2 regions of the Streptomyces sp. NPDC006294 genome follow, and region 2 is predicted to be linked to the other one. Evidence: riboswitches for the same ligand, from Rfam matches in the RefSeq annotation. Region 2 holds a riboswitch; the other holds the start of a gene.
The links. Region 2 has a riboswitch for glycine ahead of gcvP (aminomethyl-transferring glycine dehydrogenase). Riboswitches for the same ligand answer to the same signal wherever they lie in the genome.

Region 1 (7,115 bases), on a different contig from region 2:
GCGCTCAAGGGTGACTTCCTTGTTGCCCTTGTTCCACTTCACGATCTTGTACGGGCCGGTGCCGGCGACCGTGCCGGCCTCCTGGCTGTACTTGGGGTACGTGATCGCGTCGCCCTTGGCGGTCGCGTCCTGCTTCTCGTACTCCTCGATGGCCTTCGGCGAGTGGATCGCCAGCGCCTGGAGGGAGAAGCCGCCGGGCAGGTTCGCCGAGGGCTCGTTGACCTCGATGACCGCCGTGTTCTCGTCCTTGGCCGTGCAGGACTTGTAATTCGGCTTGGGCGCTTCCTTGTCCTCGTTCTTGGCGAAGCCGCCCATGATGGTCTGCCAGTAGTAGGAGACCGCGCTCGACTGGTAGGTGCCCTTCCAGTTGAACCAGTGGTCGTAGTTCGCGCAGACCGCGTCGGCGTTGAACGCCTCTCCGTCGTGGAACTTCACACCCTTGCGCAGGTCGAACGTCCAGACAGTGCCTTCGGGGTTGCTCGACCACTTCTCGGCGAGGCCGCCGACGAGCTCGCTGCCTCCCGACTCGTGCTCGAGCAGCGCCTCGAAGGCCTGACGGGTGACCCTGAAGGTCTCACCGTCACTCGCGAGGGCAGGGTCGAGGGAACCGGGGTCACCGGCGCCCGCGAACACCAACGTGTCCTTGTCGCCCCCCTTGTCCCCTTCGCTCCGCTCGCTGGCGCAGCCGGTGGCGATCAGGCCGACGGCCACCGCCGCCGTGATCGCCCGGACAGCTCCGGACTTGAATATTCGCATGGGTCCACCCCGAGGTTCCGCCGTGGGAGAGGTCTTGACGGCCGAACACTACAGACGGGAGACACCTGGGAGAACAGTCCGGATAGCGGTGATACCTACTCGAGACCCGGACACTCAACAAACCGGGCAGATACGGGACATCCTCACCCGGCGAGTTAACGCCCTTGACATCTGGCGGAGTTCTTGACCGACATCCGCCGCCGCGTCGCAGCTCAGCGGGTGTGCGGCGGCGGATAGCCGTAGCCGCCGCCGGCGGCCGGGGCGCCGGCGTGGGCGTCGCGGTCGTAGAAGGGGCGCGCGTTGACCCGCATCCACATGGTGACCGGGTCGTACTCGTCGGACATGGCCACCGTCGACACCGGCAGGCCGTCCGGGACCGCGGCGACGGACTGCCGCATCATCGCGTGCACCGCGTCGACCGACTGGGGAGCGGCGTCGTAGAGGTCCAGGCCGATCGCGAGGTACGCGGGCCCGATCGACGGCTGCACCCAGGCGCGCCGCAGGGAGCGGACGGCCGAGGTGCGGTGCGCGTTCTGCGTCAGCAGGGCGTAGAACTGCGGGATCTCGATCGCGGGCTCGGTCAGCCGCAGCGGTCCGGCGGGCATCCGGTCCAGGCCCGTGGCGATACGGCGCAGATCCAGCCACGGGACGCCGACTCCGCCGCCGGGCGCGTGCGGATTGAGCCAGATCCCCCAGCGGTCCGGGTAGAGGGCGCGGGCGATGTCGCGGCCGCCGGTGACCTCGTGCGCGCGGTTCCAGCCGGAGACGGCGAGTTCCTGGGCGGAGGTGACGCACGGCGCGTAGCAGACGCCGTCGACCTCCATGTTTCCGTACTGGGCGTCGGCCGAGCCGGGCTCTCCGTGCCACAGCAGCATCCAGATCCGGCCGCCCGAGGGCTCGGCGAGGGCATGCAGCAGCGCCTCGTACGCGTCGTAGCGGCCCGGAGTCACCTGGCGCAGCATGTGCTCGACCTGCCCGGCCGCCGCGGTGCCTGACGCACTCACCCTGTTCCGCCCCTCTTCGTTCCCACCGTTTCGCCCACCGTCCCGCCTGCCGTCCCGCCCGCCGGTTCACACAACGTTTCGCGCACCGTTTCGCACGGCCGCTGTCAGGCTGGTCAGGCCATCAAACCAGCTTAATCGGCCGTGTCGGCAAAGACTTGGCCACTACGCGTGCTGTCGCTCGTAGAACGGCCGTACGCGCTCCAGCATCCAGTCGCCCACCGGGTCCTGCGCAATGTCGAGAAGCACCAGGTTGACGGGCCACGGGAGCTGGACCCGGCCGAGGGCCCGACCGAGGGCGTCCATGGGAGCGTCGCGGTCGGCGCCCTCCCACGACGAGAGCTGGACGCCGATGAACAGCGCCGGCGCGTCGCCCTCGACGGAGGCGAGCGCGCGGCGGGCGGTCACGACGACCCCGGTGCTCTCGAACTCGCCCGCGGCGGCGGACAGGAAATCGACCGGCTCCTCCTTCCAGTCCGGCTCGAACAGCCGGACCCGGCCGCCGGACGCTGCGCCGTCGAGCGGCGTCCGCCCGGCCCGGCACAGTTCGGCGACGGCGGGCGGCGGCAGCGGCACGCCGACGGCGCCGCCCGGGTTGACGGCGATGCCGAGCTGTGGAGGCAGACCGCGGGCGAAGTCCCTGGCCGGGGCGACGGTGAACGACATGTGCGCGCCGACGCACTGGAGGAACTGCTGCTCCGAACTGAAGACCGGGACGAAGGCGGCGCCGCCGATGTCCATCGTCGGCAGATCGAGGTCACGGCTGTCGGGCCCGCCGCCGTTCGGAAGCGGAATCCATACCGGGCTGCGCCCGAGCACCTCGACGAGGCGGCCTCCGGCCGAGGGGTTGCCGAGAGAGGCGGCGAGCACCTCTTCGAGCTCGTTGGCGGGCCAGGCGGGGGCGGGTGTCTCCATGCGGGTCGTCCTTCGTACGGTGCGGTGCGCCGGGGCCGACCTTAGCGCCGGGCGCGTGCGCGGTACGGGCGCGGGTCCGGGCAGAGCCCGGTTACGGGAAGGAGCGGGAGGGGACAGGGCGGCCGACCGCCGCCCGCCCCCATCGTCACTCGAACCCCAGCCGTCCCAACACCCCCGCCGCCTCCCGGTCCAGCAGGACCGCCGACGCGCACCCCCACGGCAGCCGCCCCGCCTCCGCGTCCGCGACCAGGCGGGACACGGCGCGGCGGTGCCGGGCGAAGGCGTAACCCGAGACGCCGCGCCCCCGCTCCCGCTGGCCCTCTCTCGCGACCTGCGGGGTCACGTCCAGCAGCACCAGGTGCAGCGACGTGCCCCGCCGCCGCGTCTCGCGCGCGAGCCAGCGTCGGACCCACGCCTGCGTACCGCAGTCGTGCACGACGACGCTCTCGCCGGACCGCAGCGCGCGCCACAGCCCGGCGTAGTGGGCCAGCCGGACGAGCGGCCGGTAGACGGCGTACGGCAGGAAGCGGGGCGCACGGGCGTCCCACCGGTCCCGGGTGTCCTGGGAGTCGATGCCGAGGCCCTGCGCCGCACGCCGCATCAGCGTGGACTTCCCGCTCCCGGGGAGGCCGGAGACGACGACCACGTCGCCGGCGGCGAAGAGCAGGCTGCGCGGACTGCGCCCGGCGCGCTCGCGCAGATCGCGCAGGACGGGCGGCGCGGCGGGCGCGACCGGCGCGAGAGGTATCGCGGCCCCCGCCTGGGACGGGACGGCGGACATACCCGGCGGCGCCGGCACCCCCGCGGTCGTGGCGGCGTATGCACCGGTCGGCGGCAACGTCATCCCCTCCCCCTTCGGGTCGTCCCACACCCTTGCCCATGAAGTGTAAAGAATTGGTAATGCGGCTCAAGCGATTTCAGGGCGCCTCTCGCTCCACTCTTCCCCGATGCGTGCAATGATGTGCGCGCCAACTCCATACCGGCCGCTTGAATCCGCGCGGGAGAGTCCCTGCCACCTGTGTGGCGGGCGCCGAAGGAGCAAGTTCCTCCCTTGAATCTCTCAGGCCCCGTACCGCGCGCGATGAGGCAGATCTGAAAAGCGAGCCGCGTCGAGCGCGCTCCACCCAAGGTGCAAGTCACGACTACCCGTACGCGTGGTCGGGGCGAACCTCTCAGGTTCCGATGACAGATGGGGAGGATTGTCCTCGAGCCATGCCCTGGGAGCCACACCTATGAGCAACGTCCCCCGTCTGACCGCACTCGACGCCCTGCACAGGTCGCTGGGCGCGACCATGACCGATTTCGCCGGCTGGGACATGCCGCTGCGCTACGGCAGTGAGCGCGACGAGCACACCGCGGTCCGCACCAAGGCCGGCCTCTTCGACCTCTCCCACATGGGCGAGATCACCGTCAGCGGCCCGCAGGCGGTCGACCTGCTGAACTACGCACTGGTCGGCAACATCTCCACCGTCGGCCCCGGCCGCGCCCGGTACACGATGATCTGCCGGGCCGACGGCGGCATCCTCGACGACCTGATCGTCTACCGCCTCGGCGCGAGCGAGGCCCCCGAGTACATGGTCGTCGCCAACGCCGGCAACGCCCAGATCGTGCTCGACGCCCTCACCGAGCGCGCCGAGGGCTTCGACGCCACCGTCCGCGACGACCGTGACGCGTACGCGCTGATCGCCGTCCAGGGCCCCGAGTCCCCCGGCATCCTGCAGTCGCTGACCGACGCCGACCTGGACGGTCTGAAGTACTACGCGGGCCTGCCCGGCACGGTCGCGGGCGTCCCGGCGCTGATCGCCCGTACCGGCTACACCGGTGAGGACGGCTTCGAGCTGTTCGTCGAGCCGCAGCACGCCGAGAAGCTCTGGCAGGCGCTGACCGGGGCGGGCGCGCCCGCCGGTCTGATCCCCTGCGGCCTCTCCTGCCGCGACACGCTGCGCCTGGAGGCGGGCATGCCGCTGTACGGGCACGAGCTGACGACCGCGCTCACCCCGTTCGACGCCGGCCTCGGCCGGGTCGTGAAGTTCGAGAAGGAGGGCGACTTCGTCGGCCGTGAGGCGCTCACGGCCGCCGCGAAGCGCGCCGAGACGGCACCGCCGCGCAAGCTCGTCGGGCTGATCGCCCAGGGCCGCCGCGTCCCGCGCGCCGGGATGCAGGTCGTCGCCGGCGGGCAGGTCGTCGGCGAGGTCACCTCGGGCGCCCCGAGCCCCACCCTCGGCAAGCCGATCGCCATGGCGTACGTCGACGCGGCCCACGCCGCGCCCGGCACCCAGGGCGTGGGCGTCGACATCCGCGGCACCCACGAGCCGTACGACGTCGTCGCGCTGCCGTTCTACAAGCGCCAGAAGTGATCATCCGGGTCCGGAAGTGATCGTCCGCACCCTCTCCCCGTTCACCAGCACTCCCCCGCGTACAGGAGAATTCAGGTCATGAGCAACCCCCAGCAGCTGCGCTACAGCAAGGAGCACGAGTGGCTGTCGGCCGCCGAGGACGGCGTGTCGACGGTCGGCATCACGGAGCACGCGGCGAACGCGCTCGGCGACGTGGTGTACGTCCAGCTCCCCGAGGTCGGCGCCACCGTGACCGCGGGTGAGACCTGCGGCGAGCTCGAGTCCACCAAGTCGGTCAGCGACCTGTACTCCCCGGTCAGCGGTGAGGTCACCGAGGCCAACGAGGACGTCGTGAACGACCCGTCGCTGGTGAACTCCGCCCCGTTCGAGGGCGGCTGGCTGTTCAAGGTACGCGTCAGCGAGGAGCAGGACGACCTGCTCTCCGCGGACGAGTACACCGAATTCGCCGGCTGACCCAAGCGCCGCCCCAAGCGCTGACCTGAGACCTTAGGGACCGAGTGATGTCGCTTCTCAACACCCCTCTCCACGAGCTGGACCCGGACGTCGCCGCCGCTGTCGACGCCGAGCTCCACCGTCAGCAGTCCACCCTCGAGATGATCGCCTCGGAGAACTTCGCTCCGGTCGCGGTCATGGAGGCCCAGGGCTCCGTCCTCACCAACAAGTACGCCGAGGGCTACCCCGGCCGCCGCTACTACGGCGGCTGCGAGCACGTCGACGTGGTCGAGCAGATCGCGATCGACCGCATCAAGGCGCTTTTCGGCGCCGAGCACGCCAATGTGCAGCCCCACTCGGGCGCGCAGGCGAACGCGGCCGCGATGTTCGCGCTGCTGAAGCCGGGCGACACGATCATGGGCCTGAACCTGGCCCACGGCGGTCACCTGACCCACGGCATGAAGATCAACTTCTCCGGCAAGCTCTACAACGTGGTCGCGTACCACGTCGACGACGCCACCGGCCAGGTCGACATGGCCGAGGTCGAGCGGCTCGCCAAGGAGTCCAAGCCGAAGCTGATCGTGGCCGGCTGGTCCGCGTACCCGCGCCAGCTGGACTTCGCGGCCTTCCGCCGGATCGCCGACGAGGTCGGCGCGTACCTCATGGTCGACATGGCCCACTTCGCGGGCCTGGTCGCCGCGGGTCTGCACCCGAACCCGGTGCCGCACGCCCACGTCGTCACCACCACCACGCACAAGACCCTCGGCGGTCCGCGCGGCGGTGTGATCCTGTCGACGCAGGAGCTCGCCAAGAAGATCAACTCCGCGGTCTTCCCCGGTCAGCAGGGCGGCCCGCTGGAGCACGTCATCGCGGCCAAGGCGGTCTCCTTCAAGATCGCCGCCTCCGAGGACTTCAAGGAGCGCCAGCAGCGCACGCTGGACGGCGCCCGCGTCCTCGCCGAGCGCCTGGTCCAGGCGGACGTCGCCGAGCACGGCGTCTCCGTCCTGTCCGGCGGCACGGACGTGCACCTGGTCCTGGTGGACCTGCGCAACTCCGAGCTGGACGGCCAGCAGGCCGAGGACCGTCTCCACGAGGTCGGCATCACGGTCAACCGCAACGCCATCCCGAACGACCCGCGGCCGCCGATGGTCACCTCGGGTCTGCGGATCGGCACGCCGGCGCTCGCCACCCGCGGCTTCCAGGACGAGGACTTCCGCGAGGTCGCGGACATCATCGCCGAGGCGCTGAAGCCGTCGTACGACGTGCCGGCGCTGAGCGCCCGGGTCACCGCCCTGGCCGCGAAGCACCCGCTCTACCCCGGTCTGTGACGGATCTCCCGTAACAGCCCGGAGCAAAACAAAAGGGGCACCGCGCACACTGGACCGTGAGCGCGGTGCCCCGCACCACGTCGGCACCGACGTCAGCAGCATCACGCACCCACGCAATGCCTCTGCACCACCGGCAGACAACGGCGTCTACCACCCCACAAGGAGTTCCCCGTGGCCCTCTCGGTCTTCGACCTGTTCTCGATCGGTATCGGCCCGTCCAGCTCCCACACGGTGGGCCCGATGCGCGCCGCCCGGATGTTCGCCCGGCGCCTGAAGAACGAGGGCCTGCTGGCCCACACCGCCTCGATACGCGCCGAGCTGTACGG
Region 2 (7,115 bases):
TACGCCCCGCGACCGCCCGGTCGCGGGGCGTACCGGCGCATCGGCACCGGCCCGTTGTGACTAGTCACCCCAGGCCACTGAGAACCACCCGAAAGGACCGCCCCCGTGAGCTGAACCGTCCGCGCGGGTGATGCGTCATCAATCTATAGAAAGAGCTGCCGTGAAATGCCTGCGGAGCGACGCCCGCAGGGGAACACTGGGACTGAACCGAGAGATACGGGGGGCGGCCATGAACACCTCATCGAGCCGCACGACACTCACCACAACGCAGCGAAAGAACCTACCCATGTGCCAGCACCAGCCAGCCTGTCCCACCTCCGACTCAGCAGACCGTGAGGCGGCGCGCCTCGTGGCCCACCATCCGGAGCAGGGCTGGAGCCTGCTGTGCAACGGCGTCCTTCTCTTCGAGGACACCGGCGAACTGCTGCCCGACGGCCAGATCATCGCCCCGCGCCGGCCGCGCGCCGCGGGCCCGCTGATGACGGCCGCCTAGGAACCGCCCGTAGCAGCACGGCGGTCCTACCACAGCCGTCCGCACCACAGCCCGTACGACGAAGGGGCCGGCCCGGAGATCCCTCTCCGCACCGGCCCCCGACGCATCCCCCGTGCGGCACGCGTCAGTTGTCGTAGTCCTCCAGCGGCGGGCAGGAGCACACGAGGTTGCGGTCGCCGAAGGCGCCGTCGATACGGCGCACCGGCGGCCAGTACTTGTCTGCGGCGCTCACCCCGGCCGGGAAGACGGCCTCCTCACGGCTGTAGCCGTGGTCCCAGTCGCCGCCGAGCGCGGCGGCCGTGTGCGGGGCGTTGCGCAGCGGGTTGTCGTCCGCGGGCCACTCACCCGACGCGACCTTCTCGATCTCGGCACGGATCGCGATCATCGTGTCGCAGAACCGGTCGAGCTCGTTCAGGTCCTCGCTCTCGGTGGGCTCGATCATCAGCGTTCCGGCCACCGGGAAGGACATGGTCGGCGCGTGGAAGCCGTAGTCGATCAGACGCTTGGCGATGTCGTCGACGCTGACGCCGGTCGCCTTCGAGAGCGGACGCAGATCCACGATGCACTCGTGCGCCACCAGCCCGGCCGGACCGGTGTAGAGCACCGTGTAGTGCGGCTCGAGACGCTTGGCGATGTAGTTGGCGGCGAGCACGGCGACCTGGGTGGCGCGCTTGAGGCCCTCGCCGCCCATCAGACGCACGTACGCCCAGGAGATCGGCAGAATGCCCGCGGAGCCCCAGGGGGCGGCGGAGATCGGTCCGACGCCCGTCTCCGGACCCGCGGTCGGCTGCAGCGGGTGGTTCGGCAGGTAGGGCGCGAGGTGGGCGCGCACGCCGACCGGGCCGACGCCGGGGCCGCCGCCGCCGTGCGGGATGCAGAAGGTCTTGTGCAGGTTCAGGTGCGAGACGTCGCCGCCGAACCGGCCCGGCTTGGCCAGACCGACCAGGGCGTTGAGGTTGGCCCCGTCGACGTACACCTGGCCGCCGGCGTCGTGCACCTGGGCGCAGATGTCGGCGACGTGCTCCTCGAACACCCCGTGCGTCGACGGGTAGGTGATCATCAGCACGGAGAGCTCGTCGCGGTACTGCTCGATCTTGGCGCGCAGGTCCTCGACATCGATCTCGCCGTCGTCGGCCGTCTTCACGACGACGACCTTCATGCCGGCCATCACGGCGCTGGCGGCGTTGGTGCCGTGCGCGGAGGACGGGATGAGGCAGACGGTCCGCTGGTCGTCCCCGTTGGCCCGGTGGTACGCGCGGACCGCGAGCAGACCGGCCAGCTCGCCCTGGGAGCCCGCGTTGGGCTGGATGGAGACCTTGTCGTAGCCGGTGACCTCGGCCAGCCGCTCCTCGAGCTCCTGGATCAGGGTCAGATAGCCCTGGGCCTGCTCCACCGGGGCGAAGGGGTGGATCTGGCCGAACTCCGGCCAGGTGACCGGCTCCATCTCGGTCGTCGCGTTCAGCTTCATCGTGCAGGAGCCGAGCGGGATCATGCCGCGGTCCAGCGCGTAGTCGCGGTCGGCGAGCCTGCGCAGGTAGCGGAGCATCGCGGTCTCGGAGCGGTGCTGGTGGAAGACGGGGTGCACGAGGTACTCGTCGTCGCGCAGCAGGGCCGCGGGCAGCGCCTCCACGCCGGCCGCGTCCAGGGCCTCGATGTCGCCCTCGACACCGAAGGCGGCCCAGACGGCGGCCAGCTGGGCACGGCCGGTGGTCTCGTCACAGGCGGCGGAGACGTGGTCCGCGTCGACGAGACGCAGGTTGACCCCGCCCTCGCGTGCGGCGGCGACGACGTCGGCCGCCCTGCCGGGCACCCGGGCGGTGACGGTGTCGAAGTACGAGCCGTGCACGACCTCGACACCACCGGCCCGCAGTCCCTCGGCGAGGATCGCGGCGTAGCGGTGGGTGCGCCGCGCGATGGTCCGCAGCCCCTCGGGGCCGTGGTAGACCGCGTACATGCCGGCCATGACGGCGAGCAGCACCTGGGCGGTGCAGATGTTGCTGGTGGCCTTCTCACGGCGGATGTGCTGCTCACGGGTCTGCAGCGCCAGCCGGTAGGCCCGGTTGCCGTCCGCGTCGACGGAGACGCCGACGAGGCGGCCGGGCAGGCTGCGGGCGAACGTGTCGCGCACGGCCATGTAACCGGCGTGCGGGCCGCCGAAACCCATCGGGACGCCGAAGCGCTGGGTGGTGCCGACCGCGATGTCCGCGCCGAGCTCACCGGGCGAGGTGAGCAGCGTGAGAGCGAGCAGGTCGGCGGCGACGGTGACGATCGCCCCGAGCTCGTGCGCCTGGTCGATGACCGGCTTGAGGTCCCGTACGGCGCCCGAGGCGCCCGGGTACTGCAGCAGCACACCGAACACGCCGCGCTCGGCGATCTCGGCGGGGATTCCGTCGCTGAGGTCCGCGGTGACGACCTCGACACCGGTCGGCTCGGCGCGGGTCCCGATCACGGCGACGGTCTGCGGCATGGTGTCGGCGTCGATCAGGAAGACGCCGTTCTTCACCTTGCCGACGCGGCGGGCCAGCGACATGGCCTCCGCGGCCGCGGTGCCCTCGTCGAGGAGCGAGGCGCCGGAGGTGGGCAGCCCGGTGAGGTCGGCGACGACGGTCTGGAAGTTCAGCAGCGCCTCGAGCCGGCCCTGCGAGATCTCGGGCTGGTACGGCGTGTACGCCGTGTACCAGGCCGGGTTCTCCATGACGTTGCGCAGGATGACCGGCGGCGTGAACGTCCCGTAGTAGCCCAGGCCGATCATGGGCGCGAGCACCTGATTGCGGTCCGCCAGTATGCGCAGCTCGGCCAGGACCTCGGCCTCGGTGCGCGCGTCGGGGAGGTCGAGTGCCTCGGCGCTCTTGATGACGTCCGGCACGGCGGCGGCGGTCAGCTCGTCGAGCGAGCCGTAACCCACTTGGGCGAGCATCTTGGCCTGGGCACCGGCGTCGGGCCCGATGTGCCGCTGCTCGAACGGGATCCCCTGCTCCAGCCGGGAGAGCGGAATACGGTTGGCGGTCATGGTGGGAGGCCTCCTGGTCTTCGCGACCTGCGAGGGGCATCACGGCGCGGATGCCCGGACGGCCTCCCCCTCTGTCATCTCGACCTGAGAGCTTCACCGGGCGTCGCTCAGCGACCTCCCGGCTTTCACCGTCGGTGAGAGCGGATGCCGTCCGACGCCCGCCCTGCTTTCCAGAGTGACCTCGTCCGTGCGGTACAGGTGCCTGAGAGATTCCGGGGAGGATTTGCTCCTTCGGCGCCTCCGGAATTCTCACCGGAGGACTCTCCCGCACAGGGTCAGCAGCCGCTTGCCAGGGTACCAGCGCGGTCCGCTCGCCATCGCTCGAGTGGCCGACACCCGGGATGTGGCCTTTTGTAGTCGTTGGGGAGCAGTTGCGACCAATTGGAGGGACCGTGCAGACCGACATCGATCCGCGCAGCCTGATAGGCCGCAAGGCGTTCGACCGCAACGGCACCAAGATCGGGACCGTTGACGAGGTGTATCTGGACGACGCCACGGGAGTCCCCGAGTGGGCGGCCGTGCGGACCGGCCTCTTCAGCCGGGACGCGTTCGTCCCGCTCGAGCCGAGCGAACTCGTCGACAACACCCTTCGTGTCCCGTACGAACGCGCACTGATCAAGGACGCCCCCGATTTCGGCGTGGGCCGTCATCTCTCGCCCGAACAGGAACTCCAGCTCTACCACCACTACGGCCTCGACCTCTCCGGCCCTCCCCCGTCCCCGGCCCCCGCCTCCGGCGACCGCTCCTTCGGCCGCGTCGCGGGCCAGGAGGACTGACCCCCGGGACGCGGCCCCGCCCTCACACTCTTCCCGGCCCCGGCGCGCGACCTGGCGCGCCGGGGCCGTGCGCCGTCCGGGGGCCGCCCCACCGGTCAGGCCCGCACCGCCCGCCCGCAGGGTGGGCCTCCCGGGCCCGAGGCCCCTGCAACCGGCTCCCCACCCGGCTCTCCGGGGTCGCCGGGTGCGTGCGCCGACTGCGCCGTATCGGATCGGGGCGGGGCGACGGGGTCGGCCTCGGGCCTCGCACGAGGTCCGACGGAGACTTCGGCTAGGGCGTCGGGGCTGCCCGCAGCTCCGACGACCGGACCGGTCGCGGGGCCGGCGCAGGCCTCGGCCTCCGGCCCTGTCGCGAATCCGGCAGCGGCACCGACGCAGGCGTCACCCACGACAACGGGGGCGGGTCCACCCTCTGGCCCGACCACCGGCGTCTGCCCCACCGGGCCGCCCGCACCCGGCTCGACCAGCGGCAGCGGATCCGCCGCCTCCAGTTGCTCGTCCTCCACTCGGAACGTCCGTACCCGCCCCGGCGGCGACCACGGTTCCTCGAAGCGCACGGTGACCCGGCCGACACCGCTGCCCTGGACCCAGCCCGGTCCGTACAGCGCGTGGCGCACGTCCTGGCCCGCGGCCCAGCGACGCTCCGCCGGCTCCTCCCGGCTGCCCGGGTCGAGGGCTTCGGTCGCGTGCGGCTCGGCCGGCGGGGCCGGGTCCTCCGCTGAGACGGCGGCGGAACCGGCCTCCGCCGCTGCCTGCGCGAAGAGGTCCTCCTGTGTGTAGTCCGCGAGCCCGGTGACGCCGACCCCGAGCAGACGCACCCCGCCCGTGGTGTCCACCGACTCCAGCAGCCGCCCCGCGGCCTCCCGCACCACCGCGGGATCGTCCGTCGGCCCGCGCAGCGTCTCCGAGCGCGTCAGCGTCGAGAAGTCGTAGCGCCGCACCTTGAGCACGATGGTGCGGCCGGAGTGGCCGCTCGCCCGCAGCCGCTGCACGCATCGCTCGGCGAGCCGCTCCACCTCGATCCGCACCCGGACCCGGTCGTGCAGGTCGACGTCGAACGTGTCCTCCACCGACACCGACTTCGCGTCCCGCTCGGCCACCACCGGCCGGTCGTCGTGCCCGAGCGCCATGCGGAACAGGGACGTCCCGTGCGCCCGGCCGAGCAGCCGCACCAGCTCGTCCTCGCCCGCCCCTGCCAGGTCCGCGACCGTCGTCATACCGGCGCGGCGCAGATGCTCTCCGGTGGCGGGCCCCACGCCGGGCAGGATCCGGACCGACATCGGGCCGAGCAGCGCACGCTCGGTGCCGGGCTCGATCAGGACCAGACCGTCCGGCTTGGCCTGCTCGGAGGCGATCTTGGCGATCATCTTGGAGCCCGCGAGCCCGACCGATCCGGTGAGGCCCGTCACCGCTCGTATGTCGGCGCGCAGCCGTTCACCGGTCGCGCGGGCGGACACAGTGTCGTCGGCGGCTCCACCGGCCTCCAGGTCGACGAAGGCCTCGTCGAGACTCAGCGGCTCCACCAGCGGCGAGAGCCGCCCGAGCAGCTCCATGACCTGCTCGCTCACCGAGCGGTAGAGGGAGAAGCGCGGCACGAGATACGCAGCGTTCGGAGCGAGTCGCCGGGCCTGCGCCATCGGCATGGCGGAGTGGACGCCGAATCGTCTGGCCTCGTACGACGCGGTGGCCACGACACCCCGCGGACCGAGTCCGCCGACGACCACGGGCTTTCCGCGCAGCGAAGGCTTCGCCGCCTGCTCGGCGGCGGCGAAGAAGGCATCCATGTCGAGATGCAGGATCGTCGGCGCGGTTCTCACATCTCCGATGCTCCCGCACGCCACTGACAATCGGGAGCTCCGGACACGTCAGACGGCCCGGTCGCGTCTGCGTCTCGCCAGTTCGTCGGCGGGGTTGTGGCCGACCAGGGTCTCCCCGGTGTCGACGCGCTCGCCGTGCAGCTGTGAGAGCGCCGCCTCGACGTCCCGCCACACGACACCGACGGCGATGCCGAACACGCCCTGGCCTCCTTGGAGCAGCCCGACCACCTCGTCGGGAGAGGAGCATTCGTGGACCGTCGCCCCGTCGCTCATCAGCGTCATTCGCTCGAGGTCCCTGAACCCGCGGGCACGCAGGTGCTGGACGGCCGCGCGGATGTTCTGGAGCGCCACGCCGGTGTCCAGGAAGCGCTTGACGATCTTGAGTACGACCACGTCGCGAAAGCTGTAGAGCCGCTGGGTGCCGGAGCCGTACGCCGACCGGACACTCGGCTCGACCAGACCCGTGCGCGCCCAGTAGTCGAGCTGCCGGTAGGTGATGCCCGCGGCCGCGCATGCGGTCGGTCCGCGATAGCCGATGGTGTCGGTGGAGGGCACGGCCACGCCGTCGTGCAGCGGATACGGCCCGCTTTCCACCGGACCGGGTCCGGGGCCGCCCCCAGCCGTACTGTCGCCGCTGCTTCTCACGCCGACCTCCGTCCTTGACCTGCCACCTCGAAGGTAGGGAGTCACCAGGGGTGCGTCAACGATCGCCACACTCGGCACGCCGAGTGATAATCACCCTGAGAGTGGTTTCTCGTGCCCCGATCCCGGGAAAGGCTACTCGAATGCGCTGACGCGGAAGCGCCGAGCGGCGCCCTCTGCCGGAACCGTCACCGGTCCGCAACCCTCACTGGTTGCTCGAGCCGAAGTCCTCGGGTGAGATCTGGTCGAGGAACTCGCGGAACTTCTCCACCTCGTCCTCCTGCTCGTCCGGGATCGCGATGCCGGCGTCGTCCAGCACCCCGTCACTGCCGTAGATCGGCGTGCCGGTGCGCAGGGCCAGCGCTATCGCGTCGGAC

Region 1: it holds a riboswitch for glycine, as region 2 does, so the genes downstream of both, gcvT (glycine cleavage system aminomethyltransferase GcvT) here and gcvP (aminomethyl-transferring glycine dehydrogenase) in region 2, are expected to answer to the same signal.

The regions. Positions count from the first base shown of each region.
Region 1 is NZ_JBIAHV010000005.1:268,888-276,002, forward strand. Features, by position in the region: gene ACFYOP_RS11055 (ABC transporter substrate-binding protein) at 1-756, opposite strand, end outside; gene ACFYOP_RS11060 (enhanced serine sensitivity protein SseB C-terminal domain-containing protein) at 969-1,760, opposite strand; gene ACFYOP_RS11065 (enhanced serine sensitivity protein SseB) at 1,923-2,672, opposite strand; gene ACFYOP_RS11070 (AAA family ATPase) at 2,818-3,516, opposite strand; glycine riboswitch at 3,661-3,757, shown strand; gene gcvT (glycine cleavage system aminomethyltransferase GcvT) at 3,905-5,029, shown strand; gene gcvH (glycine cleavage system protein GcvH) at 5,108-5,482, shown strand; gene glyA (serine hydroxymethyltransferase) at 5,530-6,789, shown strand; gene ACFYOP_RS11090 (L-serine ammonia-lyase) at 6,961-7,115, shown strand, end outside.
Region 2 is NZ_JBIAHV010000021.1:121,862-128,976, forward strand. Features, by position in the region: gene ACFYOP_RS30155 (DUF5999 family protein) at 287-493, shown strand; gene gcvP (aminomethyl-transferring glycine dehydrogenase) at 618-3,503, opposite strand; glycine riboswitch at 3,684-3,781, opposite strand; gene ACFYOP_RS30165 (PRC-barrel domain-containing protein) at 3,896-4,279, shown strand; gene ACFYOP_RS30170 (DNA polymerase IV) at 4,375-6,096, opposite strand; gene ACFYOP_RS30175 (MerR family transcriptional regulator) at 6,145-6,690, opposite strand; gene ACFYOP_RS30180 (bifunctional nuclease family protein) at 6,944-7,115, opposite strand, start outside.